3 regions of the Halomonas sp. SCS19 genome follow, and region 1 is predicted to be linked to each of the others. Evidence: predicted binding sites of a transcription regulator. Region 1 holds the regulator's gene; each other region holds the start of a gene.

Evidence for each region. Region 1 encodes FNR, which switches genes on or off when oxygen is low (the NO sensors DNR and NnrR bind a similar motif). Its sites were predicted from a motif close to TTGATNTANATCAA; they were not measured.
Region 2: the regulator FNR is predicted to act here: its motif matches at 2,972-2,985, upstream of trhP (prephenate-dependent tRNA uridine(34) hydroxylase TrhP).
Region 3: the regulator FNR is predicted to act here: its motif matches at 8,221-8,234, upstream of petA (ubiquinol-cytochrome c reductase iron-sulfur subunit).

The regions. Positions count from the first base shown of each region.
Region 1 is NZ_JAMSHN010000001.1:1,177,739-1,188,276, reverse strand. Features, by position in the region: gene NFH97_RS04970 (sodium:solute symporter family protein) at 1-222, shown strand, start outside; gene NFH97_RS04965 (DUF294 nucleotidyltransferase-like domain-containing protein) at 325-2,148, shown strand; gene NFH97_RS04960 (3'-5' exonuclease) at 2,145-2,837, shown strand; gene NFH97_RS04955 (hypothetical protein) at 2,933-3,172, shown strand; gene ttcA (tRNA 2-thiocytidine(32) synthetase TtcA) at 3,560-4,519, shown strand; gene fnr (fumarate/nitrate reduction transcriptional regulator Fnr) at 4,680-5,420, opposite strand; gene NFH97_RS04940 (sulfite exporter TauE/SafE family protein) at 5,575-6,261, opposite strand; gene ccoS (cbb3-type cytochrome oxidase assembly protein CcoS) at 6,258-6,488, opposite strand; gene NFH97_RS04930 (heavy metal translocating P-type ATPase) at 6,485-8,959, opposite strand; gene NFH97_RS04925 (FixH family protein) at 8,959-9,483, opposite strand; gene ccoG (cytochrome c oxidase accessory protein CcoG) at 9,483-10,538, opposite strand, start outside.
Region 2 is NZ_JAMSHN010000001.1:4,716,055-4,726,592, reverse strand. Features, by position in the region: gene NFH97_RS20460 (retention module-containing protein) at 1-7, shown strand, start outside; gene NFH97_RS20455 (YkgJ family cysteine cluster protein) at 217-522, opposite strand; gene NFH97_RS20450 (6-carboxytetrahydropterin synthase) at 623-1,468, opposite strand; gene queE (7-carboxy-7-deazaguanine synthase) at 1,468-2,121, opposite strand; gene queC (7-cyano-7-deazaguanine synthase QueC) at 2,114-2,845, opposite strand; gene trhP (prephenate-dependent tRNA uridine(34) hydroxylase TrhP) at 3,081-4,397, shown strand; gene NFH97_RS20430 (SRPBCC family protein) at 4,496-4,906, shown strand; gene NFH97_RS20425 (GGDEF domain-containing protein) at 5,053-6,558, opposite strand; gene NFH97_RS20420 (DUF2789 domain-containing protein) at 6,869-7,105, opposite strand; gene NFH97_RS20415 (asparaginase) at 7,204-8,250, opposite strand; gene NFH97_RS20410 (MFS transporter) at 8,294-9,523, opposite strand; gene NFH97_RS20405 (hypothetical protein) at 9,606-10,106, opposite strand; gene NFH97_RS20400 (DEAD/DEAH box helicase) at 10,226-10,538, opposite strand, start outside.
Region 3 is NZ_JAMSHN010000001.1:220,311-230,848, reverse strand. Features, by position in the region: gene murA (UDP-N-acetylglucosamine 1-carboxyvinyltransferase) at 1-630, shown strand, start outside; gene hisG (ATP phosphoribosyltransferase) at 719-1,369, shown strand; gene hisD (histidinol dehydrogenase) at 1,436-2,749, shown strand; gene NFH97_RS00945 (Do family serine endopeptidase) at 2,906-4,159, opposite strand; gene NFH97_RS00940 (Nif3-like dinuclear metal center hexameric protein) at 4,282-5,043, shown strand; gene NFH97_RS00935 (Z-ring associated ZapG family protein) at 5,125-5,568, opposite strand; gene zapE (cell division protein ZapE) at 5,796-6,962, shown strand; gene rplM (50S ribosomal protein L13) at 7,184-7,612, shown strand; gene rpsI (30S ribosomal protein S9) at 7,626-8,015, shown strand; gene petA (ubiquinol-cytochrome c reductase iron-sulfur subunit) at 8,389-8,988, shown strand; gene NFH97_RS00910 (cytochrome b) at 8,988-10,247, shown strand; gene NFH97_RS00905 (cytochrome c1) at 10,247-10,538, shown strand, end outside.

The DNA.
Region 1 (10,538 bases):
TTCACTTTCATCTACATCGTCTACACCAAGTTCATCAACACCGATCCTTCGATCTGGTGGTTCGGCATCTCGCCGGAGGGTATCGGTACCCTCGGCATGATCCTCCACTTCGTTGTGGCCTTCGTGGTCTCGCGGGCAACCGCGGCACCGCCGGAGCACATCCAGGAACTGGTGGAGAACGTGCGTGTGCCGAGAGGCGCGGGTGAGGCCCACGCTCACTAGAGCGGGCCATCAGGCAGGGGCGTCGGACCACCATCCGCCGCTCCCTGCCAGACGACAACACTCCCCGACCCCGGCCTCGCCGGGGTCGGTCATGGAGCAGACATGATCGACATCGACTTCACTCATCCACCGTTTTCATTGCTCGACGAGGCCGAGCGCGAGCGGGTCCTGGGCGGGCTGGATATCGCCTACTACGGGCGGGATGACGTGATCCTCGATGCAGGGCAGTCCGGCGAGTTCGTCTTTGTGATCCACAAGGGCGAAGTCGCCGAACTGGACCCGGCCGAGGGCCCCGCCGGGGGGCGCATCGGCCACTACACCGGGGGCGATCTGTTCGGTGCCATCAGCGTGATCAACGGCCAGAGCCGTTACCGCTTCGTCGCCGAAGAAGAAAGCCTGTGTTACCTGATGCCGCACACCTTGTTTCTGTCGCTGTGCGAGAACAACGCCGCCTTCTCGGACTACTTTCACCAGCGCCTGATCAGCAAGACGCGCTTGCTGGCCGAACGTCGCGCCGAGGGCGGCGTCACCCTGGCCGGATTCATGCTCGCCCGGGTGAACGAGTGCATGCGTGAGCCGCTCAAGGTCGGCTCGACGACATGCATTCGCGACGCCGTGCTGACCCTCAAGGACAAGGGCGCCGACAGCCTGCTGGTCGAGACGCCCGACGGTCCTGGCATGCTGACCAAGACCGACCTGCTCGAGGCCCTGGTGCTGGAGGGGTGCGACGGTGATGCCGAGGTCGGTGGTATCGCTCATCTGTCGCTGGTGACGGTGGATGAAAGCCAGTACCTGTTCGAGGCACTGATCGAGATGACCCGCCACAAGGTGGCCAGGGTGGTGGTGCTTCAGGGCCAGCGGCTGATCGGTGTCGTGGAGCTGACCGATGTGCTCAGCTTCTTTTCCAGCCGCAGCTACGTGGTCAGCCTGCAGGTCGAGCAGGCGACGACCCTGGCCTCGCTCAGCGAAGCAAGTCAGCGTGCGCCGGAGCTGGTCGAGGCGCTGATGGCCCAAGGGGTACGCATGCGCTTCGCCATGGGCATGCTGTCGGCGCTCAATGGGCGCATCATCAGCAAGGCCTGGCACTTCTCGATGCCGGCCCCTCAGCGCGAGCGCGCCTGTCTGCTGGTGCTCGGCAGCGAAGGGCGCGGCGAGCAGATCCTGAAGACCGACCAGGACAATGCGCTGATCCTGGCCGATGACCAGCAGTGGGACGAGCTCAGCGCAGATACCGCGCGGTTCACCAGCGTGCTCGACGATCTGGGCTATCCGCGCTGCCCGGGCAACATCATGGTCTCCAACCCCCAGTGGGTCGGCACCCTTGCGCAATGGCGCGCGCGCATCCGTCGCTGGGTCAGCGAACCCGACGGAGAAAGCCTGATGCGTCTGGCGGTGCTTGCCGACGCCTCGGGGGTGGCCGGTGACTTTGCCCTGGTGGACCGACTCCACGACGTGCTGATCGAAGAAACACGGGGCAATGAACTGTTGCTGACCCATCTGGCGAGGGGAGTGTTGCGGTTCTCGACGCCCTTGACCCTGTTTGGAACGCTGAAGAAGCCCGAGCACGGCGTCGACATCAAGAAGGGTGGCATCTTTCCCATCGTCCACGGTGTTCGCACCATGGCGCTGGAGTGCGGGCTGCGCGAGACCTCGACCCACGACCGGCTGGCGGCGCTGGCGTCACTCGGGCGCATCGAGCGAGTGGTGGCGGAGGATCTCGGCGAGGCGTTGTCGCTGTTCTGTGAGCTTCGGCTTCGGGCGCAGCTGGCCTACCGGCGCGACGATGCCCGGGCCACGGACGCCCCGGACAGGGTGGTGGTGCAGTCGCTCAATTCGCTGGAGCGGGACTTGCTGCGCGAGGCGCTGCACCTGGTCAAGGAGTTCAAGGCCAGCCTGTCCCACCGCTATCACCTGGAGTATGCATGAGTGTCGAGGCAGCCCCCCAGGGCAAGCTGCCTTGGCGTCAATGGTTTCGCTTGGGAGAGTACCCGATGCTGAGAGCGATCAGGCGTGTGGCCGACAGGCGTCGGCAGGCCGATGGCGATTTCGCCTGGCTGTTCAATCCCTATACCGGCGACGAGCTGGTGTCCCTGGACTGCGAAACCACCGGCCTGGATACCCGTCATGCGGAGCTGGTGTCCATCGCTGCGGTGCGCATTCGTGACGATCGCGTCTTGACCAGCGAGTCGCTGGACCTGCGGCTCGCGCGTCCTGCCAGTCTGAGTGGTGACTCCATCTGTATCCATCGCCTGCGTGGGGTCGACCTGGAAGGCGGCCTCGAGGTGCGCGAGGCCTTGACGACGCTGCTGGAATTTATCGGCAATCGCCCATTGGTCGGCTGGTGTATCGACTTCGACCTGGCCATGCTGGATCGCTACCTGAAGGCGGAGTTTGGCTTCTCGCTGCCCAACGCCACCATCGACGTGGCCCAGCAGTACCGCAAGCGGCTGCGCCGAAGTCACCCGGAAATCGAGGTGCAGCCGACCTTTGAACAATTGGCAGAGCGACTTGGAGTCCCGATCATGGGACGCCATACGGCCCTGGGCGACGCCGTCACCACGGCGCTGATGCATCTGCGCCTGGAAAGCGGGGCACTCACGGCGCCATCGCGCTGACCCGTTGCCGTCATCCGCGCTGACCCGTTGCCGTCATCCGCGCTGACCCGGTGCCACCCGCACCGGCAACCATTCACCTGCAAGGAGATCCTGTCATGAGTCTGCACGCCATGTTGACCCTTCTCGAGCCCACGCTGCTGGCGCTGGGCCTGGTCTCGGTGCTGGTGGCCTACCTCCAGTACTATCGCCGTACCCGGGACCTGTGGGGCATGGTCAAGTTCTGGGAGAAGCGACTGACCCTGACCGTGCGCGAGTTTGGCTGGCAACGTGCCGGCATCCTGCTGCTGTTGCTGGGCGTGGTGGTGCGCTATCTGCTGGCGCTGAACGTCGTCTAGGGCTTGTCTGAAAAGTGCCCGCGCTCGGTAATACGGCGTTAAAAATCGGATCAACATGCTCATTTACACCCCGTAAACTGCGCTTTCTCACCGATTTTTGCCTTGTCTAACCTTCGCTCGTCGACTTTTCGGACAGCGCCTAGGGCCTGGCTGACAGGCACTTGCGTTCTTCGACTTGCCGGACCAGACCAGACCAGACCAGGCCACGACGCGCAAGGGCGCCACTACGGCGGTGTCGTCCCTGGCGGTTTCCGATGTGCCGCCGACGAAAAGCCCCCCCCCCTTATTGTCCTCGCCGGGGTAAGCGGTCGCTGACCTCTTCGCCACTAAAGCGTCCGGATGGTAGACTGGCGCCTCTTTCATTTTCAGCCGTGATGTCCCGCTCCCATGTCGCCACAGTCCGCCTCCGCCACCCTGTTCGATCCCCGTACCCCCGAGGATGACCATCTCTCGATCGATGCCGGCGACAGCCCGGCCGACCCTGCTGCGGATGGCGACCAGACGGAAGCTCACGTTCAGGCCAAGGCACGGCGTGAGTTCAACAAGCTGCAGAAGCGCCTGCGCCGCCAGGCCGGCAACGCCATCATCGACTACGGCATGATCCAGGAAGGCGACAAGATCATGGTGTGTCTGTCTGGTGGCAAGGACAGCTACACCATGCTCGAGATCCTGCGCAGCCTTCAGCGCAACGCGCCGGTCAACTTCTCGCTGGTGGCGGTGAATCTGGATCAGAAGCAGCCGGGCTTTCCGGAGCATGTGCTGCCGAACTATCTGGACAGTATCGGCGTGGACTACCACATCCTCGAGCGCGACACCTATTCGGTGGTGAAGGAGAAGACGCCGGAGGGCAAGACCACCTGCGCGCTCTGCTCACGCCTGCGGCGCGGCTCTCTCTATGGCTTCGCCGAGGAGATCGGGGCGACCAAGATCGCCCTGGGCCACCACCGCGAGGACATTCTCGAGACGCTGTTTCTGAACATGTTCTTCGGTGGCAGCCTCAAGGCGATGCCACCCAAGCTGCTCTCCGACGACGGCAAGAACATCGTCATCCGCCCGCTGGCGTACTGCCGCGAGGCCGATATCCAGGCCTACAGCGAGGCGATGGAGTTCCCGATCATCCCGTGCAACCTGTGTGGTTCCCAGCCCAACCTGCAGCGCCAGGTGGTCAAGGAGATGCTGGCCGAGTGGGAGGTCAAGCATCCCGGGCGCCTCGAGAGCATGTTCAAGGCGGTGACCAATGTGGCGCCGTCGCAGCTGGCGGATCGGCAACTGTTCGACTTCGAGGGGCTGGAGGCCGTGCAGGCCGAACGCCAGGCCCGGCGCATCGACGTGGTGGATGCCGACTGATCTCGCCAGCAGCGAATGTGCAGGACGCCATGACAGCAAAAGAGGCCGCATCTCCGGATGCGGCCTCTTTTTTGTCACACGCCATCTATTACGCTTTGCTTTCCAGATCCTGGATACAGGGCCCTGCCGGCCAGGCCCGGCACGCTGCTGCCAGATCCGCTCAGGTAACTTCGGTGTCGGCCAGGGTCGACAGCGCGGTCAGGTCGAGGATATTGACCTCACGTCCCGATACCGCCACCAGATCCTGCTGCTGGAAACGCCCGAGGATACGGCTGACCGTTTCCACCGCCAGCCCCAGGTGATTGCCGATGTCGGCGCGGGACATGGACAGGCGGAAGCTGAACGGTGAATAGCCGCGGCGGCGGAAGCGATCCGACAGGCCGAGGAAGAAGCAGGCCAGGCGCTGATCAGCGGTCTTGCGTGACAGCAGCTGCATCATCCGGCGGTCCTCTCGCAGCTCCTTGCTCAGGGTGCGAAACAGCTGGGCACGCAGCTCCGGCAGGGTCTGGGTCAGCGCATCGAGGCGGTCGAAGGGAATCTCGCACACCGTGGTGGTCTCCAGCGCCACCACGCTGCCGGGATAGCGGCCGTCGTCGATGCCATCCAGCCCAACCAGTTCACTGGGCAGGAAGAAGTTGGTCAACTGAGCTTCGCCGCTGCCTTCGGTGGTGATCTGCTTGAGACTCCCCGACCGGACCGCGAAGACGCTGGTGAAGCGATCTCCCTGCTCGACCAATCGTGTGCCTTTCTTGATCGGCGGGTGACGACGGATGATGGAATCGAAGCGCTCGAGGTCGGCGGTCTCCAGCGACAGCGGAAGGCACAAGGAACTCAGGCTGCAGGACTCACAGCGAGTCTCATGCAGCATGGGACGCCGCCGATCTTGGGCCGTAGGACTCATTCGCAGCTCCTGTGGATCTGGGATCGATATTGACTGGGCCATGGGGAGAACAGACGTCGCCCGTACAGCACGTTGATGGCACTATTCTACACCCTCAGATCAGCTAAAAGTGGCGTCTACCTCTTTAGGATTAATAACTTAGAGGTAGGATGCGTCATTGATGCAGCCCAGTCCAAAGTTGCCAGACGGCAAAGGCGATGATCATGCCAGCGGCGACAAGGCGTGTTGCCCGATGCGCCAGCAGGGCCTGCATTTGTCTGGCGGCGAGGCCCGTCACCACCAGCGCCGGAAGCGTGCCAAGACCGAAGCTCGCCATCAGCAGTGCGCCCTCGAGGGGTTCGGCCCGTGCCAGGCTCCAGGCCAGCATCGAGTACACCAGGCCACAGGGCAGCCAGCCCCAGATGGCGCCCAGCGCCACCGCCTGGGGCAGACGCACCACCGGCAACAGGCGTCTGCCTGCGGGTTCCAGGTACCTCCAGAGGTGACGTCCCAGTGCCTCGACGTGACGCAGGCCTTTCCATAGATCGGCAATGTAAAGCGCCATCAGGATCAACATCAGGCTGGCGACGATCTGCATCAGGCCACGCAGAGTCGGCGAAAGGCCGATCACCGAACCCAGGGTGGCAACCAGAGCGCCCGCCACACAGTAGCTGGTGATACGACCTACATTGTAGCCGAGCACCAGAGAGCCCACCCGCCAAGGTTGACGCATGCTGGGGGGGATGGCAAAGGTCAGAGCGCTCATGATGCCGCCGCACATGCCAATACAGTGTGCACCACCAAGCAGACCAAACACGAAGGCCGCCATCATGGGAGGCAGCTCGAGGCCGGTAGGATTCACTCAGGCCCTCTGGACGATGGATCACGATCGGATGTCTGCGCAGGCGTTTCGGACGAGGAAGCGCCGTCATCGGCATTGCGAGTGTCGTCTTCATCTTCGAACAGGATGCGATAGGCGGGGCCTTCGAGGTCCTCGAACTGGTCGTTGCGCACCGCCCAGAAGAAGGCCCAGACCGCCAGGCCCAGCAGGATCAACGACAAGGGTATCAACAGGTAAAGGATGCTCATGGGCCGGGGCTAGCGGTGACGGGTGAAGGCGTCGCGGTCGGCCTGGTGCGTCCGCGCCGCAGACGCAGGGCATTGCCGATGACCAGCAACGAGCTGAGTGACATGCCGATGGCGGCAAGCCATGGGGGCACGAAGCCCAGCGCCGCTGCGGGCAGCGCCACGACATTGTAGAGCACCGACCAGGACAGATTCTGGCGAATGATGCGACGGGTCTGGCGGGCCACCTCGATGGCTTCGACGATACCCGTGAGCGGTTCGCCCAGCAATACCAGATCGGCGCGGGTGCGGGTGAGGTCGCTGGCCCCGGCCATGGCGATGGCAAGGTCGGCGCCGGCCAGTACCGGCACGTCATTGATGCCATCACCGACCATGGCCACCTTTTCGCCCTGTGCCTGCCGCGCCTTCAAGTGCCCAAGCTTGTCCTCCGGGGTGGCCTCGCCACGCCACTGACCGACGCCCAGCGTGCGGGCCAGCTGGCCAACGTTGACGGCGCGGTCGCCCGACAGGATCTCGATGGCAAGCCCTCGCTGGGCGAGGGCGGCGAGGGTCTCGGCGGCGTCGTCACGGGGCTGATCGTCGAGCTTGAACCAGGCCTGGGGCTTGCCTTCGCTGGCCAGCAGCAACCAAAGCCCTGCGCCAGGGAGCTCAGGAACGGGTTGGCCCAGGCAGGCAAAGTGCGGCTGGCCCAGTCGCCAGCGCCGGCCGTCGATCACGCCTTCCACGCCCTGGCCCGGGTGATTGCGCAGTTCGCTGGCCTGGCAGCTGGCGTCGCGCCAGGCAGCGAAGGCGCGGGCGATGGGGTGCTCCGAGCCGGTCTCCAGTGCCGCCGCCAGTGCCAGATGACGGCGCTTGGCGGCAGCGTCCATCTCGCCATTGTTGGCGCTTCCTTCGGCGTCGCTCAGCGGCCGGTGCTCGGCGAGTTGCATGCGTCCCCGGGTCAGGGTGCCGGTCTTGTCGAAGACGACGCGATCGAGGCAGGCCAGGGTCTCCAGCGCATCGGCTCGGGTCACCAGTACCCCGGCACGTCTCAGCCGGCCGTGGGCCACGGTCAGGGCGGTGGGGGTCGCCAGCGCCAGGGCGCAGGGGCAGGTCACCACCAGTACCGACAGGGTGATCCACAGGCTGCGGCTCGGGTCGATCAGGCTCCAGACCAGCGCCACCAGGGCGGTGATGACCAGCAGGTTCAACACGAAGCGATGGGCCACCTGCTCGGCCAGGCGGGCGATACGTGGACGATGGGCGAAGGCACGGTCGGTAAGATCGAGAATGCCGGCGGCGCGGGTATCGTCGCCGACGCGGGTGACCATCACTTCGATCGGGCTGTCCATGCACAGGGTGCCGGCGTGCACGGCATCTCCCTGGCGACGCAGGCGGGGCAGCGATTCGCCGGTCAGCAGCGACTCGTCGATCTGGGCAAGGCCCGAGGTCAGGGTGCCGTCCGCGGGAATCTGGGCGCCGGGACTGACCCGAACCCGGTCACCCGGGACCAGCCGACTGGCGGGGATGACGCGTTCATCGCCATGCTCGTCGAGGCGCACCGCAGCGCTCGGCAGCGCGCTGGCCAGGGCATTGCCGCTACGGCCGTAGTGGGTACGGGCGCGAGACTCCAGGTAGCGTCCGAACAGCAGGAAGAAGGTGAACATGCTGACCGAGTCGAAGTAGCGGTCACCGGAGTCGCTCACGACCGACCAGGTACTGGCGATAAAGGCACCACCGATGGCCAGGGCCACCGGCACATCCATGCCCAGCACGCGGGTTCGCAGATCGCGCAGGGCGCCGACGAAGAAGGGTTGGGCCGAGTAGAGTACCACCGGAGTGGTCAGCGCCAGCGATAGCCAGGCAAACAGGCGCTCGAACTCGCTACTGAGATCACCGCCGTCGACGTAGTGCGGGATGGAAAACATCAGCACCTGCATCATGCCGACGGCCGCCACGATCAGGCGTCTTATCATCTGGCGCGACTGTTGCTTGAGCCGCTGCTGAGCCTGGTCCGGCTCGTAGGGCTGGGAGGGATAGCCGATGGCAGCCATCTCGGCCAGCAGGCGCGACAGCGACAGGCGTTCGGGATCCCAGCGCACCTGAAGGCGATGCTGGGAAAGATTGACAGCGCAGCTCTCCAGGCCGTCGAGGGCATTCAGGCGGTGTTCGATCAGCCAGGCGCAGGCGGCGCAGGTGATGCCATCCACCGCCAGGGTCGCTACCTTGGTGTCGCCATCCTGACGCACGAAACGATCCTGCAGGCCCGGATCGTCGAATACCTGATAGCGGGCCTCGTCGGCGGGTGTCGGCGATGGGCGCTCCGGCAGGGCGGTGCGAAAGCGATAGTAGCTGTCCAGGCCGCCGCCGACGATGGCCTGGGCCACCGCCTCGCAGCCCGGGCAGCACAGCGGATGGCGCTGGCCATCCAGGGTGATCGACCAGGGTGCTGTGGCCTCCACCGGAGCGCCACAGTGGTAGCACGAGGCCGCCATCAGAGTCCCGGTGTCAGGCGCACGGAGGTCTCCCGCGGGAACTCTGCCTCGCCGGTCAGGCGCCATTCAGGCTGCTGTCCCGACGCGCCTTCTGCGTGGGGCTGCAGCTGAAGGTACCAGCGATAGCGCAGATTGCGCTCGAGGGTGCCGACATAGTGGCCTGCACGGGTGTGGGTCAGCACCAGGGCCCGGTCGCGGGCGCCATCGGTGGGGAACTTCAGCGCCAGGTCCAGCCGCTCTGGGCGTTCGTCGCCATCGAGCGTTACCACCACGTCGCCGGTGGTGGCGTCGATGCGCAGCTCGGCCGCCAGCCCCAGCGCCTCGGCACGTTGCTGCTTTTCAAGCTGGACGTTGATGGCCAGACCTTCCTTGTAGTAATCGTCCGGCACCGAACCGTCGAAGTAGCGGATCGAGAAGGCCAGGTAGACCATGCTGAAGGTGACCGACGACAGCAGCAGGGCGATCAGGAACCAGGGCCAGAACTGCTTGTACCAGGGCGGCACCTGGGGATCGGACAGGGACATCAGGGGGTAACTCCTATAAAGCGGCTTTCACGTTCGATGGCCACGGACGGATCGTCCTCGGCGAGGACGCGAACGCTGATATCGGCACTGCGTTGTTCCATCTGATCAGGATTCACGCTCAAGGTCATCACCAGTTGGCGGGACTGGTTGGCGGGAACCTCGATGGCGGTGGTGTCGCTCTCGAGACCCTCGATGCCGGCTACCTCGATCACGTAGCGATGAGGGCGGTTGTCGAGGTTACGCACGGTCATGGCGTAGGAGTTGGCGATGCGTCCATCGGTCAGTGTCTGGTAGAGCCGAGCGCGATCGCGCTCCACATCCACATCCAGCGGTGTGCGGTCGGCGATGGTCCAGACGAACAGGCCGATCATCACCACCAGGGCGACCAGGTAGCCGATCAGGCGTGGTCTCAACAGGTGGGTCTTGTTGCCGTCGAGGGCGTGCTCGGTGGTGTAACGCACCAGGCCACGGGGGTAGCCCATCTTGTCCATGACGCTGTCGCAGGCGTCGATGCAGGCGGCGCAGGTGATGCACTGGTACTGCAGACCGTCGCGGATATCGATGCCGGTCGGGCAGACCTGAACACAGAGGTCGCAGTCGATGCAGTGGCCAAGGCCCTGCTCTGCCGGGTCGGCGTTGCGCTTGCGCGGGCCGCGAGGCTCCCCGCGGTGGTAGTCGTAGGACACGATCAGGGTGTCGCGATCGAACATCACCGACTGGAAGCGGGCGTAGGGGCACATGTACAGGCAGACCTGCTCGCGCAGCCAACCGGCGTTCAGGTAGGTGAAGACGATAAAGAAGCCGACCCAGAAATAGGACCAGCCGCTGGCCGAGAGGGTGGCAAGATCCATCACCAGGCCACCGATCGGAGTGAAGTAGCCGACGAAGGTGATGCCGGTGGCCGCCGAGATGATCAGCCAGATGGCGTGCTTGGCGCTCTTGCGCCAGGCCTTGTCGGCGTCCCAGGAGCGCTTGTCGAGCTTGATGCGACGATTGCGCGGCCCCTCGATGCGGTGCTCAACCCAGATGAACAGGAAGGTCCAGACGCTCTGGGG
Region 2 (10,538 bases), 3.5 Mb from region 1:
GGAGTAGAGCATGGGGAACGGCCTTGGTCGTCATGAAGGTCGTCACAAGGAAGACCGGGCCACCTTTGGGTGGCCCGGTCTTTTCTAGTTGGAGGGTCACGGATGGGGCGTCGGTCGAGAGGGCATCAGTAGGGGGCGCAGCAAGAAGGGGTCGAGCTGAGCACACCAGGTGCAGATGATGCTGAGCGACGGCTACTCGGCGCAAGTAAGCCAGACTCAGGTCAGGCGTTCGAGTTCGTCAATATTGGCCAGCGCCTGGTCTCTGTGGCTGCCGCAGATATCGGCGTCGTAGTCGAAGCGCTCGCACACCGCCGGACGCTCGGGTCGGCCGAACAGGCGGCACAGGTTGTCGTCGTCGAGCTGCACGCAGCGGATGCCGGCGGGCTTGCCCGCCGGCATGCCGGGAATCGGGGAGCTGATCGACGGCGCAATGCAGCAGGCGCCGCAGCCGGGGCGGCAGCCCTGTTCGCCGGTCGCTGTGCGGGTCTCTTGCGGCGAGGAGGAGGTGATCAGTTCGCTCATGACGTTGGTTGGCTCATGGCATTCTTCAAATGCGCTTGGTTGTCTCGGTGGTCGGTCTCTCTTGCGGATCTCGAGATGCTATCGAGAAGTTATCGAGACGTTATCGAGATCGTTCACCGGGGCTTCTTGCCGTGGCGCCCTTGTCGACGCCTTCATAGGCGCGCACCGCGGTGTCCTCTCCGGTGTCTCGGGCGACGGTCGCCGCCAGCCACTGGGCGATGCGTTCCACCGTGGTGGCGCCGGGCAGGACATGACAGCGCTCGCGGGGCAGGCGCAGGTGAAACAGGCCCTGGGGCGAGCGGTAGCCGCACTGCAGCATGTCGCCCTGGTGCTGTTCCAGGTCGTGTTCGTCCACCAGGTAGGTATCGTCGAGCCAGCGGGCGTAGCGGCGCTCGAGCTCCGGCTGTCGCACGCCGCGCTGAACGATTTCCAGCCGCGAGCGGTGGCCGTGGGCGATACGCTGGCAGTTGCCGGCGTGGCGGCGAAGGCCGTGGCTGTATGTGTAGGCGGCGCCATCGATGGACTCATCGGCGAGGCTGAGTTCGATGCTGGATACCCGCTCGGGCGGTTGGCGCATCAACTGGCGTGACAGGTGCTCGGCCATGGCCTCGGGGGTGATTCTGCGCCAGGGTAGCAGGGTAAAGGCCTGGCGGGGCCCGCGCACCTCCATCGCGTATGGCGTCGTGGTGCGTACGCAGATACCTTCGCGACATTCGCTGACGCTGACGCCAGGGGCTTCGGTAGGCACCAGCAGGGTGTGATCGGCGCCGCCGTCGAGACGTGCCTTGATCCAGGGTTTGACCTCGCCGAAGTCGAATAGCATGCCGTCTTCACCGAGCTCTCCATCGAGTTCGACGTCGACCAGCCAGCTCGCGCCGATCAGTCCACGATCGGGACACCAAAGCGACACGTCGAGATGTGTCAGTCGTCGTACAAAGAGTGCCATCAGTCGATTCCCGCGATCTTGTGGGTCTGCAGCGACAGCCGCCAGCGTGGATGCGCCATGCAGTGCTCTACCGTGGCACAGAGTGGCTCCTTGCGAGCGTCGCTGGCCATCAGCCCGGAGGTGTCCATCGGCTGCAGCAGAAAATGGTCGAAGTCCAGGCCCTCGAAACGCTCAGGCGGGGCGTCGATCTGGGGATGGACGAGCTTCAGCTCGTCACCGCGGGTCTGCACCAGCGGCGCATTGCCCTTGGGGCTGACACATAGCCAGTCGATGCCGTCCGGCGCAGCCAGAGTACCGTTGGTTTCCACGCCAATCTCGAAGCCGGCAGCGTGCACCGCCTCGATCAAGGCGGCATCCAGCTGCAGCAAGGGTTCGCCACCGGTGAACACGACGTAGGGCGTGACACCCTCGTGGGGGTGTGGCCACAAGCGGGTGATGTGCTCGGCCAGGGACTCGGCGGTGGCAAAGCGTCCGCCGTTCTGACCATCGGTGCCGACGAAGTCGGTGTCACAGAAGCGACACTGGGCGCTGGCGCGGTCCTGCTCACGGCCCGACCAGAGATTGCAGCCGGCAAAGCGACAGAAGACGCTGGCGCGGCCGGCCTGTACGCCTTCTCCCTGAAGGGTATAGAAGGCTTCCTTGACGCTATACATCCTGGTGCGCTCCGCCCTGGTCTGCCTGTGCAATCGCCGGCTCCTGCCGGGTATTGGCGGCGTAGGCCAACGGATCTTCGACACCCTGGTCGGCGAAGGCGGCGAGCCGCTCCAGACAGCTGCCGCAGCGGCCACAGGCCAGGCGCCGGCCCTCGTAACAGGTCCAGGTGTCGCGGTAGTTCAGTCCCATGGACAGTCCGTCGGCCAGGATCTCGCTCTTGCTGGACCGTAGATAGGGTGCGTGGATCTCTACCGGCGAGAAATTGGCGATGGCGGCCACCGCATTCATCTGCTCGACAAACTCGGGACGACAATCCGGATAGAGCACGTGGTCACCGCCGTGGGCGCCGTAGTCGACGCGACTGGCGCCGATATTCACCGCCTTGGCGATGGCCAGCGACAGCAGCACCATGTTGCGATTGGGGACCACCGTGGCGGCGAGGTTGTCTTCGGCGTAGTCACCGCCAGGGATCTTGCGATTGGCGTCGGTCAGCGCAGAGTTGTCGATCAAGCCATGGATGGCGGTGATGTCGACGACCTGATGAGGGATCTTCAACTCCTGACAGACATGGCGGGCCACCTCGAGTTCGCGGGCGTGGCGCTGGCCATAGTCGAATGACAGGGCGTGAACTTCGAGGCCTTCGTGCAAGGCGCGATGAAGTACGGTGAAAGAGTCCATGCCACCGGAGTAGATCACCACGGTGGAGCGGGAAGTCGTGCTCATGAAGGGGGTCTCGATTCGGAGAATTTGGGGTGGCGACAAGGATCGCCAGCGGCCGGGGTCCGGTCCGGCGCGACAAGGGTAACGAAAGCCGGACGGCAACACCAGTGCGGCGTTGATGCCGGCGACTTGCTCCTTGTCAACGTGCATTGCTCGCGGTTGTGGCAGGCTGCGCGGTTTACTGCTGTCTGCCCGGCTTAACCCTGGCCAAAGCCCGGCCCACGAGAGAGACGCCTGGATGAATGCCCCTGAACTACTGTCACCGGCCGGCACCTACCGGCATATGCGCTTCGCCTTCGCCTATGGCGCCGATGCGGTCTATGCCGGTCAGCCGCGCTACTCACTGCGTGTACGCAACAATGACTTCGGCCTCGACAACCTGACCCGAGGCATCGCTGAGGCCCAGGCGCGTGGCAAGCGCTTCTACGTGGCCTCCAATATCGCTCCGCACAATGCCAAGCTCAGGACCTACCTTAAGGACATGGCACCGATCGTCGAGGCGGGGCCGGATGCGCTGATCATGTCCGACCCTGGCTTGATCATGATGGTGCGAGAGCGTTGGCCTGACCAGGTGATCCATCTGTCGGTGCAGGCCAACGTGGTCAATCACGCGGCGGCTCGCTTCTGGCAGTCCCAGGGTATCTCTCGGGTGATCCTGTCGCGAGAGCTGTCGCTTGAGGAAATCGCCGAGATCCGTGCCGAGTGCCCGACCCTGGAGATCGAGACCTTCGTTCACGGTGCCCTGTGCATCGCCTATTCCGGACGCTGTCTGCTGTCGGGCTACTTCAACCGGCGCGACCCCAATCAGGGCACCTGTACCAACGCCTGTCGCTGGAACTACCGGACCCACCCGGCCGGCACTGACGCCTGTGGCGATCTGATCCCTGCGCAGGACGTGGCAAAGGGTCGGGAGGAGAGCTCGGCGCTGATCGAGGACCCACAGCGGCCTGGCGAACTGATGCCGGTGTTCGAGGACGAGCACGGAAGCTACATCATGAATTCAAAGGATCTGCGCGCCGTTCAGCACGTGGCAAGGCTCGCCGAGATGGGGGTCAGTTCGCTGAAGATCGAAGGGCGGACCAAGTCGCCCTACTATGTGGCACGTACCGCCCAGGTCTATCGTCGTGCCATCGATGACGCCGTGGCCGGGAGGCCCTTCGACATGGGGCTGATGGATGAGCTCGAAAACCTGGCCAACCGGGGGTATACCGAAGGCTTCTACCGACGCCACGTCCACGACGAGTACCAGAATTACGAGCGTGGGCACTCGGTGGGAGTCCACCAGCAGTTTGTCGGCCAGGTAGTGAGGCAGTCGCGACCAGATTGGCTGGACATCGAGGTCAAGAACCGCTTCGAGGTCGGTGATCGCCTCGAGCTGATGCTGCCCTCCGGCAACCGTCGTTTCACCCTTGAGGCGATGGAGGCGGGCAATGGCAGCGCGCTGAAGGTGGCGCCCGGGGATGGTCACCGGGTAAGGCTCAAGCTGCCGGGGAAGGCGCTGTCGCCTGATGAATTCGAGTTCGCTCTGTTGCTGCGGGACCTGCCGTCAGCCTGATGATAGGCACGGCTTTACAAGGGCCTGGGGAACCGGGATGCTAGGCTCCGTAGCAGCCTTACCTTGGAGCATCCCTCAGGCAAGGAGTCGGTCTGGCCATGCCCACCATCGAACACAGCGCCACGCTTCCCGCGCCTCCCGAGCGCGTCTTCGCCCTGCTCGAAAAGGTCGAGGATTTCGCCGACTATTCGGATCTGATCACCGAGATCGAGCCGCTCGGGGACGATCGCTATCGCTGGCATGTCCACGCGGTCGGCATGGACTGGACCTTCGAGGTGCAGGTAACCGAGAAGTCGCCGCCCAGCCGACTGGCCTGGGAGTCGATCGACGGTGTGCGCAATCAGGGCCGCTATGAACTCGAAGCGGTCGATGAAGGTACCGCGGTCAGCCTGATCGTCGACTACCAGATCCGCAATCGGCTGGTCGCCAAGGCGGTCAATCGCGCGGCTCGCCCGCTGGTTGCCAAGGTCAGCGCCCAGATCCTGGAGCGGGTCGAGGCGCGTCTCTAGCGAGTGCCTTGGCGAGTCGCTTCACGTCAGCTTCTCGCCCGGGTCTCACCAAGTTCCAGCCAGGTTCTCGCCAGGTTCTGGCAAGGTCCCTTGACGTCTACTGACATCGGTGCCTGGCGTAGTTATTGTTCTGATCAAGTGCTGCTTCAGGGTGTTTCCCCGGCGCGCTCCTGCAGTTGTTGAGCTTGACTGATGCGGGCACGGCCGGCCTGCTTGGCCTGGTACATCTGCAGGTCCGCCTTTTCCACCAGCGACGCTGCGTCGATGCTGTCCATGCCGGGCTGCCATTGGGCGATGCCGATGGAGGCGCTGACGTAAAGGGGGCGCTGGTCGACCTGGGCCATCGGCTGCTCGGCAAGCCACTGCTGTAGCCGCTGCGCGACCCGCAAAGCTCCTGGCTCCGGCGTGTTCCGCAGGGCGATGACGAACTCCTCTCCGCCGTAGCGGGCCGCCAGGTCCGACTCACGGATGGCGTCACGCAGGGTAGCGGCGACATTGACCAGCACGATGTCGCCGAGTCGGTGGCCGTAGCGGTCGTTGAGCGGCTTGAAGTGATCCAGATCGAGAAACAACACCGACAGCGGCTTGTCTCGCGCATGGGCGTCCTCGAGCATCTCCTCGAGGCGCCGTTCCAGCGCGGCGCGATTGGCAAGACCGGTGAGGGCATCGGTGCTGGCGCGCACATCCAGCGCCTCGTTGTCGCGTTGGAGCGAAATCAGCTGGTCCTCACGATGGTGCAACCGCTCGGCCAGGCTCATGGTCAGCCCATGCAGGCGCTGCTTGCCGGCGACCAGCAGGCGTTCGATATCCTCATCTGCCGACAGCGTGGTGGCGAGAAAGTCCGGCAAGGTCTCAAGGCGACTCGCGAGCTCATCGACAAGACGTGCCTGGGCATTGCCGTCCATGTTCATGCGTTGCTGAAAGCGATGAAGCACGGCGGGGATGGCGTCGCTGTCGTCGTCCAGACAGCATCCGGCCAGTTCGTCGGCGAGCTCCAGGCAAAGGCCGTCGAGCCATTCGTGGTGACGCTGGCCTTCCGGCTCGAGAGGGCGCTGAAGGAACAGGTTGGTGGGCAGCTGCCAGCGCCGTGCCAGCCAGCTCGACGCCTGGTCGCGGTCGCAGCCAAGATGCCGGTGTTCCAGAGCCAGGCGCTGTTCGCGGTTGGCGGCCTGGGCGGTCAGCTCGAAGTAGTTCGGGTCCAATGCGTACAGCAGCAGTACCCCGACCTCGCGAAGCAGGGCGCGCGTCGACAGCTCGCCCGGCTGGCGGGGATTTACCACCTTGGCGATGGCCGGAATCAAGTGCGCGGCTGCGAGGGTGCGTCGCCAATAGTCGGCCAGGGGGCCGCGGGTCGCGTTGCGCACCAGGGTGAAACCCAAAAGCGCGGTGAGGGTGCCATCGATACCGAGGCGTGTCACCGCGTGCTCGCAGCAGATGACGGGATCGCAACCCCGGCGATAGTAGGGGCTGTTGGCCAGCCGCAGCAGCTGCAGGCACAGGGCCGGGTCACGGGACAGCAGGGTCGCGAAGTCGGTCAGCGGCGCGTCGTGATTGCTCGCCAGTACCAGCAGCTCGGACACCACGGCAGGCAGAGAGGGAAGACGCGTGGCGGGCTCGAGCCGCGCTTCGATATCAGGGGGAAGGCAGGTCACGTCGAAAAGGCCATCGATTGTCGTTGTGCGATTGGTGTCAGGGCCGATCCATCGGCCTGATAGTGGCGCGAGCCGCCGACATCAGCGGCTCGCGCAGCTTGTAAAGGACTTGTCCGAAGAGTCGACGAGCGCAGCTACTTTTCAGACGAGCCCCAGGCTTTATACGAAAAGTCGACGAGCGATGGTTAGACAAGGCAAAAATCGGTGAGAAAGCGCAGTTTACGAGGTGTAAATGAGCGTCTTGACCCGATTTTTAACGCCGTATTACCGAGCGCAGGCACTTTTCGCACAAGCCCTTTTCACACAAGCCCTAGGGTTTGCGCAGTGAAGCGTCCAGATGATCGACTACCTCGGCCCAGTCGGCATCGGCCTCGATGGCTTCGCGCAGAAATTCCGACTGTCCCTCATTCCAGCAGGCCGCATCGGGCAGTTCGACCCCCTCCGGAATCGGCGAGTTGCGATCGATGAATCGTTTGATGGCTTCCGGCTCGGAAGCCAGGCCCAGCTGTTCAAACAACTCGCTGAAGGGATGATCCGGGTGTTCCATGAGCAACTCCTTGTCATGACGGGGACTCCCTAACCTTACTCCATCATGGCCCCTTGAGTGTCAATAGAGCATAAAATTGCTCTGTGACCTGCGGGATGTCAACCTCGTTCTCCGACCAGCGGGGTTCGAAACAGCCGACGTTTCTGTTCCAGCGAGAGGGGCAGCGACAGCAGATGCACCAGTTTGGTATAGGCCGACTCAGGGGTCATGTCGTCGCCGGATACCACCTCGGCGTCGGCCAGCATCTTGCCGGCAGCGTAGTGTCCGATGTCGATGGTGCCGTGTGGGCATTGGCTGATCGCGACCAGTAGCTTGCCCTGGCCGCTGGCCTCTGCCAGCACGGCGCCAAGCTCGGTGTCGTCAGGTACATTGCCGCCGCCCCACACCTCGATCAGGGCGCCCTTGACGCGGTCATCACCCAGCCAGGCCGCCAGCTGCCAGGGTTGAATGCCCGGCCACAGGACCACCCGCACCACCTGCTCCCCCAGGCCATGATAGTCGCCGAGCTCGTAGCGGGGTGCGCCGCGCTGCGTAGCCTCGAGGCTGTGCTCGCGATGCAGCCGGAAGTCGTTGCCGTGGCGCTTCCCCAGCAGGTCAAGGTTGGGGCTTTCGAAGGCATCCGGCTCGCGAGTGTGCCACTTGCGAGCCCGGCTGCCCCGCAGCAGCTTGTCGCCAAAGCTCACCGCCACTTCCTGCAATCCAGGCATGGCGGCGTAGCGCAGCGCGCTCTCGAGATTGTACAGGGCGTCACTGTGCTGCTGGGCCAGCGGCGCCATGGAGCCGGTCACCACCACCGGGCGATCGATGCCCTGAAGCTGGTAGGCCAGGCTCGAGGCGGTCCAGGCCAGGGTGTCGGTGCCGTGCAGCACGACCACGCCGCGATGGCGATTGGCCTGCTCGGCGACAAGCGCGGCCAGCCGGGCCCAGTCCTCGGGACGGGCGCCGCTGGAGTCGATGGGTTGCTCGACCTCGATCCAGGTAAAGGGGGGTAGAGCGGTCCGGCGATCGTCGGGTAGTGTGGCCAGGGCGTCGCGCACCCGGGCTTCCATGTCGGGGCCGGGGGCGAGGCCTGAGGGGGTGTCGATCATGCCGATGGTGCCGCCGGCGTAGATCACCAGCACCGGGTCCAGGGGTGAGTGGGTCATGGGTGGGCTTCCTGCACAAGGAGTGAAGACACGAGTGACAGTATCAGCGTGAGCCTCGGCGAGGCGCGCAGCGGGTGATGACGTTATCGTCGGCGTCGAAGCAGAGCTGACGCTGACGACCGGCGAACCAGGCGAAGCTGGCGGCGGCGGCGGCGATCCCCATCAACAGCCAGGCGATGGCGGTGATCGGTGCCTGCAGGTCAAGCATGATGCCGACGCTCAAGGGGCCCAGGGCGGCCAGGGCATAGCCGCCACCCTGGGCCAGTCCGGACAGGCGGCCTGCCAGACGCGAATCTGCGCTGCGCAGCACGATCAGGGTCAGCGCCAGGGAGAAGTTGCCGCCCTGGCCGAGCCCCAGCAGCAGTGCGCCGAGGTAGCGCAGGGAGGTGTCGGCCATCAACAGGATCCACAGGCCGCTGGCGGTGCTGGCGAGGACCAGCAGCAGCGCCGGGCGCTGATCGCGACCGAAGCGGGCCAGCCAGGGTGCCAGCAGCGCAGAAATCAGCTGGACCATCACCGACATGCCCATCAACAGGCCGGCCTCTGCCTCGCCGATGCCGCGCTGCATCAACAGCGTCGGCAGCCAGCCGAAGACGATGTAGGCCAGCGACGATTGGGTGCCCATCAATAGCGCCACCTGCCAGGCCAGGGGCTGGCGCAGCAGGCCACGGGTCATGCCGGTGCCGGGGTCACCCGCCATCCGCGGGGTAGCGGCGGTGCGCGGCATGTAAAGCTCCCAGGCGATCAGCGCCGCCATGGCCAGCAGCGACCAGGCCGCCAGACTGCGTGTCCAGCCACCCAGCAGGTCGCTCAGGGGAATCGCCAGACCGGCACCCAGGGCGCCACCCAGACACAGGGCCATGGTGTAGACCCCGGTCATCAGGTCGGCGCCCCGGGGCAGCTCGCGCTTGACCAGCGCCGGTAGCAGGGCGCCCGATACACCGATACCGGCACCCACCAGCAGGGTGCCGGCGTAGAGCGCGAGGGGGCTTCCCTGCCAGCGCAGCAGCAGACCGCTGGTGATGACCACCAGACCCAGCGACAAGGCGCGTTCCGGGCCGTACTGGCGCGACAGGCGGGGCGCCAGCGGAGCGAACAGGCCCAGGCACAATACCGGCAGGGTGGTCAGGGCGCCGATGGCGCTGGGGGACAGGCCGGTATCCTGCTGCACACGGGCGAGCAGCGGGGCAAGCGAAGATAGTGCCGGTCTCAGGTTGAGGCCGACCAGTACCATCAGCACCAGAAAGCGCCAGGGCAGGGACGAGACCTTCATCGGGGGCTCCAGCGGGTGGACCACCGCAGCGGGGAAGGCGCGCCGCCGGAGGCGCAGGCCCCGCGGACGGCGGCCGATACGGTTATTTCAGGAAGCGACGCAGATCGCCACGCACCTGATCATTGAAGGTCAGGAACTGGCTGTGGTGATCGCCGTCGACGCCATCGATGCGCACGGCCGTGGCCATCCCCTTGTCGACCAGCAGCTGGTCGTAGATCTCCAGGGTGATCTTTTCGACCGGGGTGTCGCCGGGGGCGCACTGGCCATTCTCCAGGCGGAAGGTCTCGAGCAGGCTGGCGCGTACGCGAGTGGCACCGCCTTCGGCCAGCACGCGACGCACGAACATCCAGCCTTCGCAGGTCAGCGCCACGCCGTCATGGTCGCGCAGGTAGAGGGTGCGATAGCAGGCCCCCTGCTCGGCGCCTTTCTCTGCCATGCTGCGGTAGGCCTCGGTCATGCGAGCGGCACTGACCCGCGCCTCGTCGATCTTGGTCTGGGCGCCGCGATGCTCGTTGTCGAGTTGCGCCTGCTTCTGGAAGGCCCGGAAGCGGCGATATTCCTTGATCAGTTCTGGAGATGCCATATCGCTGTCCTGCTGAGATGGAAGGGGGCGGCAAGCCGCCCCCTGGATTGCTCTTGTCTAGCCGCTCGGGGCTCTGCCTGCACCGACGCTCAGGGCTATGCCTGAGCCGATGCTCGAGCTTATGCCTGTCCCTGGCGGTTGCCCTGGCCGGAGCGCCTGCGCCTGCGACGTGCAGGCTGCTCGCCATTGCCGTTGCGGGCATTACCGCCGCCACCGGCACCGCCACCGTCACCACGTCGTCCGTTGCCGCGCTGGGAGCTATTGTTGCCACCCTGGCTGCGGCGCTGACCACCACCGCGCTTGTTGCGGCCGTTCTCGATGGGCTCCGGCTTGGCGTTGGGGTCGGGCTCGAAGCCCGGTTCGATGCGCTTCTCGAGGTCACGCTTGATCATGCGCTCGATGTTCTTCAGCAAGCCATGTTCATCGACGCAC
Region 3 (10,538 bases), 960 kb from region 1:
ACCGACACCATCACCATCGAAGGGGTGGAGCGGCTCCACGGGGCTCGCCATGACGTCATGCCGGACCGTATCGAGACCGGCACCTTCCTGGTCGCAGCGGCGCTCAGCCGTGGCCGCGTTCGGGTGCGTCGTACCCGTGCCGACATTCTCGAGGCGGTGCTGGCCAAGCTCGAGGAGGCGGGGGCCAGGATTACCACCGGTGAGGACTGGATCGAGCTGGACATGGAAGGGCGCAGGCCCAAGGCGGTCAATATCAGGACCGCTCCGTATCCGGCCTTTCCCACCGACATGCAGGCCCAGTTCGTGGCCATGAATGCGGTGGCCGAGGGCTCCTCGCGAGTGGTCGAGACGATCTTCGAGAATCGTTTCATGCACGTGCAGGAGTTGAACCGTATGGGCGCCAACATCGCCCTGGAAGGCAACACTGCCGTCATCGAAGGCGTCGAGCATCTGTCCGGTGCACCGGTGATGGCCACCGATCTGCGCGCTTCGGCCTCACTGGTGATCGCGGCGATGATGGCCAAGGGCGAGACCCTGGTCGATCGTATCTACCACATCGATCGCGGCTACGAATGCATCGAGGAAAAGCTCCACCTGCTGGGTGCTCGGATCAAGCGCGTCCCGGGCTGAGCTTTCTTCGCCCAGCCGGCTCGGACTGCCCGAGCCGGCGCGGGGAAACACGCCACATTGACTTCCAACCCGACAACCGGGCGAGACCATGAGCAAGCAATTGATAGTGGCGCTCTCCAAGGGGCGCATTCTCGACGAGACGCTGCCACTGCTGGCGGATGCCGGCATCCGGCCCGCCGAGGACCTGGGCAAGAGTCGCAAGCTGTTGTTCGACACCAATCTGCCAGACGTCAAGCTGGTGGTGATTCGTGCCACCGATGTGCCGACCTATGTGCAGCTGGGGGCGGCGGACCTGGGGGTGGCCGGCAAGGATGTGCTGCTGGAGCACGGTGCCGAGGGGCTGTATGAGCCGCTGGACCTCAATATCGCGCGTTGCAAGCTGATGACGGCTGGTATTCAGGGTGCCGAGCCCGCCCGTGCCCGGCGTCGGGTGGCGACCAAGTTCGTCAATGTGGCGCGGCGCTATTACGCCGAGCAGGGCATCCAGGCCGAGGTCATCAAGCTGTACGGTGCCATGGAGCTGGCGCCGCTGATGAACCTGGCCGACGAGATCGTCGATATCGTCGATACCGGCAATACGCTGCGTGCCAACGGTATGGAGCCACGGGAACTGATGGCCCATATTAGCACCCGGTTGGTGGTCAATCAGGCCTCGATGACCATCAAGCATGATCAGATCAAACCGCTGCTGCGCCGCTTGAGCGACGCCGTCGAGGCGCGGCGGCAGGCGGCAAGCTGAGCGCACCAGCCAACGGAACCCGAGGGTTCTCAACGTATGGCCAAGACAGAAGCGGAGATTTCCGACATGAGCCAAGACACGCCCCTGGTGGCCCGACTCTCGACCCGAGACGAGGATTTCGAGTCCCGTCTCACCGACCTGCTGGCGTGGGAAGGCGTGTCGGACCATGGTGTCCAGCAGGCGGTCTCCGAGATCATCAGCCAGGTGCGTCGGGAGGGGGATGCCGCCCTGGTGGCGCTGACCTGTCGCCTCGATCGCCTCGAGGCCTCGAGCATGGCGGATCTGACCCTGGGGGCTGATCGTCTCGAGGCCGCCTACGCGTCTCTGCCCGACGACCAGCGTCAGGCGCTGGCCACCGCCGCCGAGCGTATCCGCGTCTACCACGAACGCCAGAAGCCCACTTCCTGGCAGTACACCGAAGACGACGGCACCGTGCTGGGGCAGAAGGTCACGCCGCTGGATCGCGCCGGTATCTACGTGCCCGGCGGCAAGGCCGCCTATCCCTCATCGGTGCTGATGAACGCTGTGCCGGCCCACGTGGCGGGAGTGCGGGAGATCATCATGGTGGTGCCCACGCCCGACGGCGTGGTCAACGATCTGGTGCTGGCGGCGGCGCATCTAGCCGGGGTGGACAAGGTGTTTACCCTGGGCGGTGCCCAGGCCGTGGCGGCGCTGGCCTATGGCACCGAAAGCGTGCCCAGGGTCGACAAGATCGTCGGGCCGGGCAACATCTATGTGGCCACCGCCAAGCGCGCGGTCTTTGGTCAGGTGGGGATCGACATGATCGCCGGGCCTTCCGAGATCCTGGTGGTGTCCGACGGCCAGACCGATCCTGACTGGCTGGCCATGGACCTGTTCTCCCAGGCAGAGCACGACGAAGACGCCCAGGCGATCCTGGTCAGCTGGGACGTGGAGCATCTGGCGGCGGTGGAAGCGTCCATGGAACGGCTGCTGCCGACGCTCGAGCGCGAAGCCATCGCCGGGGCCTCGCTGCGTACGCGCGGTGCGCTGATCGCCTGTCGTGACGAGGGCGAGGCGCTGGAGTTGATCAATCGCATCGCGCCGGAGCATCTGGAGTTGTCGGTGGAGCACCCGGAGCGACTGGCGGAGCAGGTGCGCCACGCCGGAGCCATCTTCATGGGACGGCATACCGCAGAGGCGCTGGGCGACTACTGCGCTGGTCCCAACCACGTGCTGCCGACCTCGGGTACGGCGCGCTTCTCGTCACCGCTTGGCGTCTACGACTTCCAGAAGCGCTCTTCGATCATTCACTGCTCGCCACAGGGGGCGTCTACCCTGGGCAAGACCGCCTCGGTGCTGGCTCGTGGTGAATCGCTGACCGCCCACGCGCGTTCGGCGGAGTACCGCATCAAGGATTGAAGCGACGCAGGGCCGGTGGTCGTTGTGACCGAGCGCCCCCGGCCCCAGACAGGCATCCAGACATGAAAAGGCCCGGAGCAATTCCGGGCCTTTTCATGTCTGGACGGTGGGGCACGCTTGGACACTGCTTCTGCGTTACCCACCTCGGGGTGCGTCTCAGGGGGCTGACTGGCTGCTGCCGGTCTGCTGCGACTGGGATTGGGGCGTGGGGCGCTCGCCGACTTCCAGTTCCACCTCGATCGGCTTGCCGTCGCGGGCGACGCTGACGGTCAGGGTGGTGCCGGGAGCCACCGCAGCGATGTCGCTCATGGTCCGACGCGGATCGATCACCGCGCGACCGTCGACCTCGAGCAGTACGTCTCCGGGTTTCAGTCCCGCCCGGTCGGCCGGTCCCTGGGACACCACGCCGGCGATGATTACCCCGGCTGGCGCCTGCAGGCCGAAGGAAGCGGCCAGTTCCTGGTTCAGCTCCTGGGCCTCGATGCCGAGCCAGCCGCGGATGACCCGGCCGTGGGTGACCAGCTCGTCGAGGATGCTGCGGGCCAGGTTGGCCGGGATCGCGAAACCGATACCCTGGGAGCCCCCCGAGCGGGAGAAGATGGCGGTGTTGATGCCGACCAGGGCGCCGTCGGGGTTGATCAGGGCGCCGCCGGAGTTGCCCGGGTTGATCGCCGCATCGGTCTGGATGAAGTCCTCATAGGCGTTGAGTCCCAGATGGCTGCGACCGGTGGCGCTGATGATGCCCATGGTCACCGTCTGGCCGACCCCGAAGGGGTTGCCGATGGCCAGCGAAACGTCGCCCACCGCGACCTTGCGCGAGTCGGTCAGCTCGATCACCGGCAGGTCGCCGAGATCGATCTTGAGTACCGCCAGGTCGCTTTCGGGATCGGTGCCGATGACCCGGGCCAGGGTCTCGCGGCCGTCGCGCAGCGCCACCTGGACCTGGTCGGCGCCGCTGATGACGTGGTGGTTGGTCAGCACGTAGCCGTCCTCGCTGACGATGACGCCGGAGCCAAGGCTCGAAAGCATGCGTTGGCGCGACGGCACGTCATTGTTGCCGAAGAACTGGCGGAAGAAGGGGTCTGACATCAGCGGGTGGGTTTCCCGTTCCACGACCCGCGAGGAGTAGACGTTGACCACCGCGGGCGCGGCCTTCTCCACCGCCTCGGCGTAGCTCACGGGGCCGCCACGGCGGTCCAGCGGCGCAGCCTCCTTGACCTCGGGGGCAGGACGTTGCGGTGCCTGCTGCTCGGTGGTTGTCGCTGGTGGCGTGGCGGGAACTACCGTCAGGCTGTCACCGCTCGGTGACGGTAGTCTGCCGAGCCGTTCGGGGAAGGCATTGATCAGCACGATGGCGAGCAGAATGCCGATGAGGACCGGCCAGATATAGGTCGAGAGGGTGCGTCGCATGCGGCGATGATCCTTGGCGCTTGGCAGTGAGGCGGTCGCGGGCCGGCGGGGCGGTGCGTACAATGTGCGCCATTGTAGCATCGCCAACCTGATGCTTGTTTGGAGCTATTTCAGGAGATCTCATGATAGACCGCGACGAACTGGTATCGGCCTGCGAGCAGCTGCTGGAGGCCCGGCGCTTCAAGGACTACACCGAGAACGGGCTGCAGGTGGAGGGCGCACGCACGGTCACCCGTGTGCTCTCCGGCGTCACCGCCTGTCAGGCGCTGCTTGACGAGGCGGTGCGCTGGCAGGCCGATCTGGTGCTGGTGCACCACGGCTACTTCTGGAAGAACGAGCCGGTGGCGGTTACCGGCATGAAGCGCCGGCGGCTGTCGACTCTGCTGGCCAACGACATCAACCTGCTGGCCTACCACCTGCCATTGGACGCCCATCCCGAGCTTGGCAACAATGCGACCCTGGCGCAGCTCCTGGGGTGGACGGTGGAGGGAACGCTGGACGCGCCCATGGGCGAAGGGCTTCTGTGGCACGGTCGGCTGGAAAGGCCAATGGGCGTTGCCGAGCTGGCTGCCCAGGTAGGAGCGTCGCTGGCACGCGAGCCGTTGGTGATCGAGGCGCCTGGTACCGACGCGGTGAGTCGAATCGCCTGGTGTACCGGCGGCGCTCAGGACATGATCATCCCGGCCGCCGAGGCCGGTGCCGAGGTGTTCGTTTCGGGCGAGATATCCGAGCGCACAACCCACCTGGCGCGGGAGATGGGGATCCACTATCTGGCAGCGGGTCATCACGCCACCGAGCGCTACGGCGTCCAGGCGTTGGGGGAATGGCTGGCGCAGCGCTTTGGTGTCGAGCACCGCTTCGTCGACATCGACAACCCTGCCTGAGCAGCAAGCGCCATCGACCGCTTGTGTCGCTGCCAACGCCAGAGCCCGCACCAGTGTGCGGGCTCTGTCATGGCGGGGTGGTCAGTAACGTGGCGGGCGCGGTTCTGCGTTCTGGTCGTCATTGGCCTGGCGCAGACCGAAGTCCTCTGACAGGGTGCCGCGGTTGCCGTCGGCGTAGTCCCGCGGAATGGCGATATCATCGCTGGTCTCGCCGGGTTCGCTGGGCGGTGTCACCTCGCCGCCGATGGCCTTGCTGCCAAGCTGGCGCGCCGACTCGTGAAGTTGGCGCTGCAGGGTGAGGGCGTCATCGCAGACCTGCCGGGCCAGGTCGTCCATCTGTTGCAGGTGGTCGTCGACACCGTCTTTCCACTCGGTCAGCTGGCGTTCCCGTTCGGTCAGCTTGAGGCGCAGCCTTTGGGCACTGCGTGCGCCGCCGTTGAGCAGGTGGTAGCCCAGTGCGCCGAGTCCAATTCCGGCCACCAGGCAAGCCGCCGCCAGGATCATGTTGAAGTTGCTTGGTTCCACGTAGTTCTCCCTGAGCTCTTTCGGACGACCCGCGGCCGCCGCCGGCCTGGCCGACGGCCTGGCCGACGGCCCATTATAGAGGCGTTGGCTCATAAAGGGTCAATGGCCTGGGGCCTCCCTTGTCGTGCTGGCGTGATGCGCTGTTGCCGGTCGCGGCCTGGGACCTGCCATTCCTGTGTGGTCTGCGTATAATGCGGCTCCGAACTTGTTGACAGTCAGGACGCTACATGAGCTCTTCCCCGTCGAGCAGTGGTCGGCCAGAAACTCCGCTGGAACGCTACCGGCGCGACCTCCAACGTGATGATTTCACGGAGGATGCCGCCCAGGCCAATGCCGTGGCGCATCTGCAGCGACTGTATGACGAGCTGGTGGCAGCGCCCAAGGCCAAGGCGCCGGCGGCGGCGCGCGACGGCTGGGCGTCGAAGGTGAAGGGCCTGTTCGGGCGCAAGGAGGAAGAGCAGGAGCCGGCGCTGCCAGCCATCTCCGGGCTCTATTTCTGGGGCGGCGTCGGTCGTGGCAAGACCTACCTGGTCGACACCTTCTACGAAGCGCTGCCGTTTCCCCAGAAGATGCGCACCCATTTCCATCGCTTCATGCAGCGTGTCCACAACGAGCTGGATCACTGCAAGGGCGAGAAGAACCCGCTCCGGCTGATCGCCGGCAAGTTTGCCGAGGAGGCGAGGGTGATCTGTTTTGACGAATTCTTCGTCAAGGACATCACCGATGCCATGATTCTGGCCAATCTGCTCGAGGCGTTGTTCGAGCGCGGTGTGGTGCTGGTCGCCACCTCCAACATCGTGCCGGACGATCTGTACAAGGATGGCCTGCAGCGCTCTCGCTTTCTGCCGGCCATCGATCTGCTCAAGCGCCACTGTGAGGTGGTCAACGTCGATTCCGGCGTCGACTATCGACTGCGGGCGCTGGAGCGCGCCGAGATCTTCCATTCGCCGCTGGACGAGGCGGCGGATCAGGAGCTCGAGCGCAGCTTTCGCGAGATCGCCGGTCAGGCGGGGGAAGAGCAGGTGCCGGTGGAGATCAACCATCGCATCCTCAAGGCGCGTCGACTGCACGAGGACGTGGTCTGGTTCGACTTTCTCGAGCTGTGCGACGGGCCGCGCAGTCAGAACGACTACATCGAGCTGGCTCGCGAGTTCCACACGGTCCTGGTGTCCTGTGTGCGGCGCATGGACGCCGCCACCGACGATCAGGCCAGGCGCTTCATCAACATGGTCGACGAGTTCTACGACCGTGGCGTCAAGCTGTTGATGTCCGCCGAAGCGCCGGCAGAGGCGCTCTATGAGGGTGGCAAGCTGGAGTTCGAGTTCGAGCGCACTCTGTCCAGGCTTCAGGAGATGCAGTCCCGGGAGTACCTGGCGCTGCCCCACAAGCCTTGAGCCGACGGTGATTGCGTGTGTCCGAGGGGGTGACGGCACGCTTTCGCTCATGTAGAATGCGCGCTCGCTCGACCGTTGTGGCGGCATCGTCCGGATTTCCGGGTGCCGCGCAACCAAGAAAAATAGGGATGATCTCTTCGCGGCGTGGTCTCGCTGAACACCTGTCGGGTGTCCACAACACGACGAAAGGGATCCAACACATCGAATTGGTGATTTCATCCATGAAGACGTTCAGTGCTAAGCCGCAGTCCGTCCAGCGCGACTGGTATGTCGTCGATGCCGCGGACAAGACGCTCGGTCGTCTGGCTACCGAAATTGCTCGCCGCCTGCGTGGCAAGCACAAGCCGGAATACACTCCTCACGTTGATACCGGCGACTACATCGTCGTGATCAATGCCGAGAAGGTTAAGGTCACCGGCAACAAGGCCAGCGACAAGATGTACCATCGTCACACCGGTTACCCGGGTGGCCTGCGTTCCATGACCTTCAGCCAGCTGATCGACCACGCTCCCGAGCGTGTCATCGAAGGTGCCGTCAAGGGCATGCTGCCGAAGGGTCCGCTGGGCCGTGCCATGCACGCCAAGCTCAAGGTCTACGCCGGTTCCGAACATCCGCACGCTGCCCAGCAGCCGCAAGAACTGAACATCTGAGGGGATCTTCGCCATGACACAGCAGTATTACGGTACCGGGCGCCGCAAGACCTCAACCGCGCGCGTCTTCCTCAAGCCGGGCACCGGCAAGATCACCGTCAACAGCCGTGACCTGAACGAATACTTCGGTCGCGTGACTGGCCGCATGGTGGTTCGCCAGCCGCTGGAACTGACCGAGACCCTCGGCCAGTTCGACGTCTATGTCACCGTCAAGGGTGGCGGCGGCAGCGCCCAGGCCGGCGCCATTCGTCACGGCATCACCCGTGCCCTGATGCAGTACAACGAGGACTTCCGTCAGCCGCTGCGTGCTGCCGGCTACGTCACTCGTGACGCACGTGAAGTCGAGCGTAAGAAGGTCGGTCTGCGCAAGGCGCGTCGTCGCCCGCAGTTCTCCAAGCGTTAATCACCCACGCTTGCCGATCAACAACGCCCGGGCCATTGGCCCGGGCGTTGTCGTGTCCGGGGTTCGAAAAATTGTGTGCTGTAGTGCTCTGGTGGTGGGGATCATCGGGTCGCCTGGCGGCGCTTGTTTCCCTCGTTAATCTGTCATCGTCTATGCCTTTTGAGCCGCCCTGTCCCTCAAGGCGAACAGGCACAGTGGTATAAAGTTGTTCCACGTCAATTGTCTGGGGCTTGCGCAGGGGGTCTGGGTCAGCCGGCTTCTTGTGCCGGTGGGGGGGATTTCCTAACATACAATCCACTTGTATCCGTGGTCACGGACATTCAAGGGGCCGTGAAAACAACAACGGATAAAGTCTGATGGGAGAAACCAGATCATGGCAGACAACGGCGTGAACAAAGGGCGACGCCGTTTCCTCGTAGGGGCGACCTCCGTAGTTGGAGCAGTCGGCGCCGTCGGGGTAGCGGTACCCTTTGTGGCTTCCTGGCAGCCTAGTGCCAGGGCTCGGGCGGCGGGTGCGCCCGTTCAGGCGGATATTTCGAAGCTCGAACCCGGGCAGCGAATGACCGTCGAGTGGCGGGGCCGTCCTGTATGGGTCATCAATCGCACGCCGGAGATGATCGAACGTACCGAGGCGTTGACCGACGAGGTGCTGGCAGACCCGGATTCCGCCAAGCCGATGCAGCCGGACTATGCCGGCGGTTCGCTGCGCTCCATTCGGCCCGAGATCGGTGTGCTGGTCGGCATCTGTACGCATCTGGGCTGTTCACCGCTGTTCAAGCCGGAGCCCAACGCCGAAGGCGTCGGTGTCGATGACTGGCCCGGTGGCTTCTTCTGCCCGTGCCATGGTTCGCGCTTCGACCTGGCGGGCAGGGTGTTTCGCAATGTGCCCGCTCCGGTGAACCTGGAAGTTCCACCCTACTACTTTGTCAACGAGTCGGTCATCGTGGTCGGCGAAGACGGGGAGGGCGCATAATGGCGAATCCCAACAAGGCCAAGGCCGAACGCGGTTTCATGCGCTGGGTCGATGATCGCTTCCCCGCCACCCAGATGTGGCAGGAGCATCTGTCCGAGTACTACGCGCCCAAGAACTTCAACTTCTGGTACTTCTTCGGCTCCCTGGCGCTGCTGGTGCTGGTCAATCAGATCCTCACCGGTGTCTGGCTGACCATGAGCTTCAACCCCAGCGCCGAGGGTGCCTTCGCCTCCGTCGAGTACATCATGCGTGATGTCGAGTACGGCTGGCTGATCCGCTACATGCACTCCACCGGCGCCTCGGCGTTCTTCCTGGTGGTCTACCTGCACATGTTCCGCGGCCTGCTCTATGGCTCCTACAAGGCGCCGCGTGAGCTGGTGTGGATCTTCGGCATGGCGATCTACCTGGCGCTGATGGCCGAAGCCTTCATGGGCTATCTGCTGCCCTGGGGACAGATGTCCTACTGGGGTGCCCAAGTCATCATCTCGCTGTTCTCCGCCATCCCGAGTATCGGTCCCGACCTGGCCCAGTGGGTGCGCGGTGACTATCTGATCTCCGGGATCACGCTGAACCGCTTCTTTGCCCTGCACGTGGTGGCGCTGCCTATCGTGATCCTGGCGCTGGTGGTGTTGCACATCATTGCCTTGCACGAGGTGGGGTCCAACAATCCCGATGGCATCGATATCAAGGCCAAGAAGGACGAGACCGGCAAGCCGCTGGACGGCATTCCCTTCCATCCGTACTACACGGTGAAGGATATCGTCGGAGTGGCGGTGTTCCTGTTCGTGTTCTGCGCGGTGATCTTCTACTTCCCCGAAGGCGGCGGCTACTTCCTCGAGAAGCCCAACTTCGAGCCGGCCAACCCGCTGAAGACGCCGGATCATATCGCCCCGGTGTGGTACTTCACGCCCTTCTACGCGATCCTGCGCGCCATCACCTTCTCGCTGTTTGGGCTGGACGCCAAGTTCCTCGGGGTCATCTTCATGGGGGCGGCCATCGCGGTGCTGTTCGTGCTGCCCTGGCTCGACCGCTCTCCGGTGCGCTCCATGCGCTACAAGGGCTGGATCTCCAAGGTGATGCTGGTGCTGTTCGCGATCAGCTTTGTCATCCTCGGGGTGCTCGGGGTGCTGCCGCCGACCGGCGCCAGGACACTGCTGGCCCAGATCTGCACCGTGATCTACTTCGCCTTCTTCGTGTTGATGCCCATCTATACGCGGCTGGAGAAGACCAAACCCGTTCCTGAAAGGGTGACTGGCTAATGAAAAAGCAACTGTTCGCACTGCTCTTCGCGCTGGTCCCGCTTTGCTCCTTCGCCGCGGGCGGCGAGGGGGTGCACCTGCGCAGCATGTCGCCGGATCTGGAGAACCAGGCCTCGCTGCAGAACGGGATGAAGCTCTACGTCAACTACTGCATGGGCTGTCATTCCCTGGAGTACCAGCGTTTCTCCCGCGCGGCCGAGGATCTGGGGATGCCCCAGGATCTGGTCGAGGACAATCTGATCTTCTCGCCGGAACTGGGGTACAACGACCAGATGCACAAGGCGATGAGCG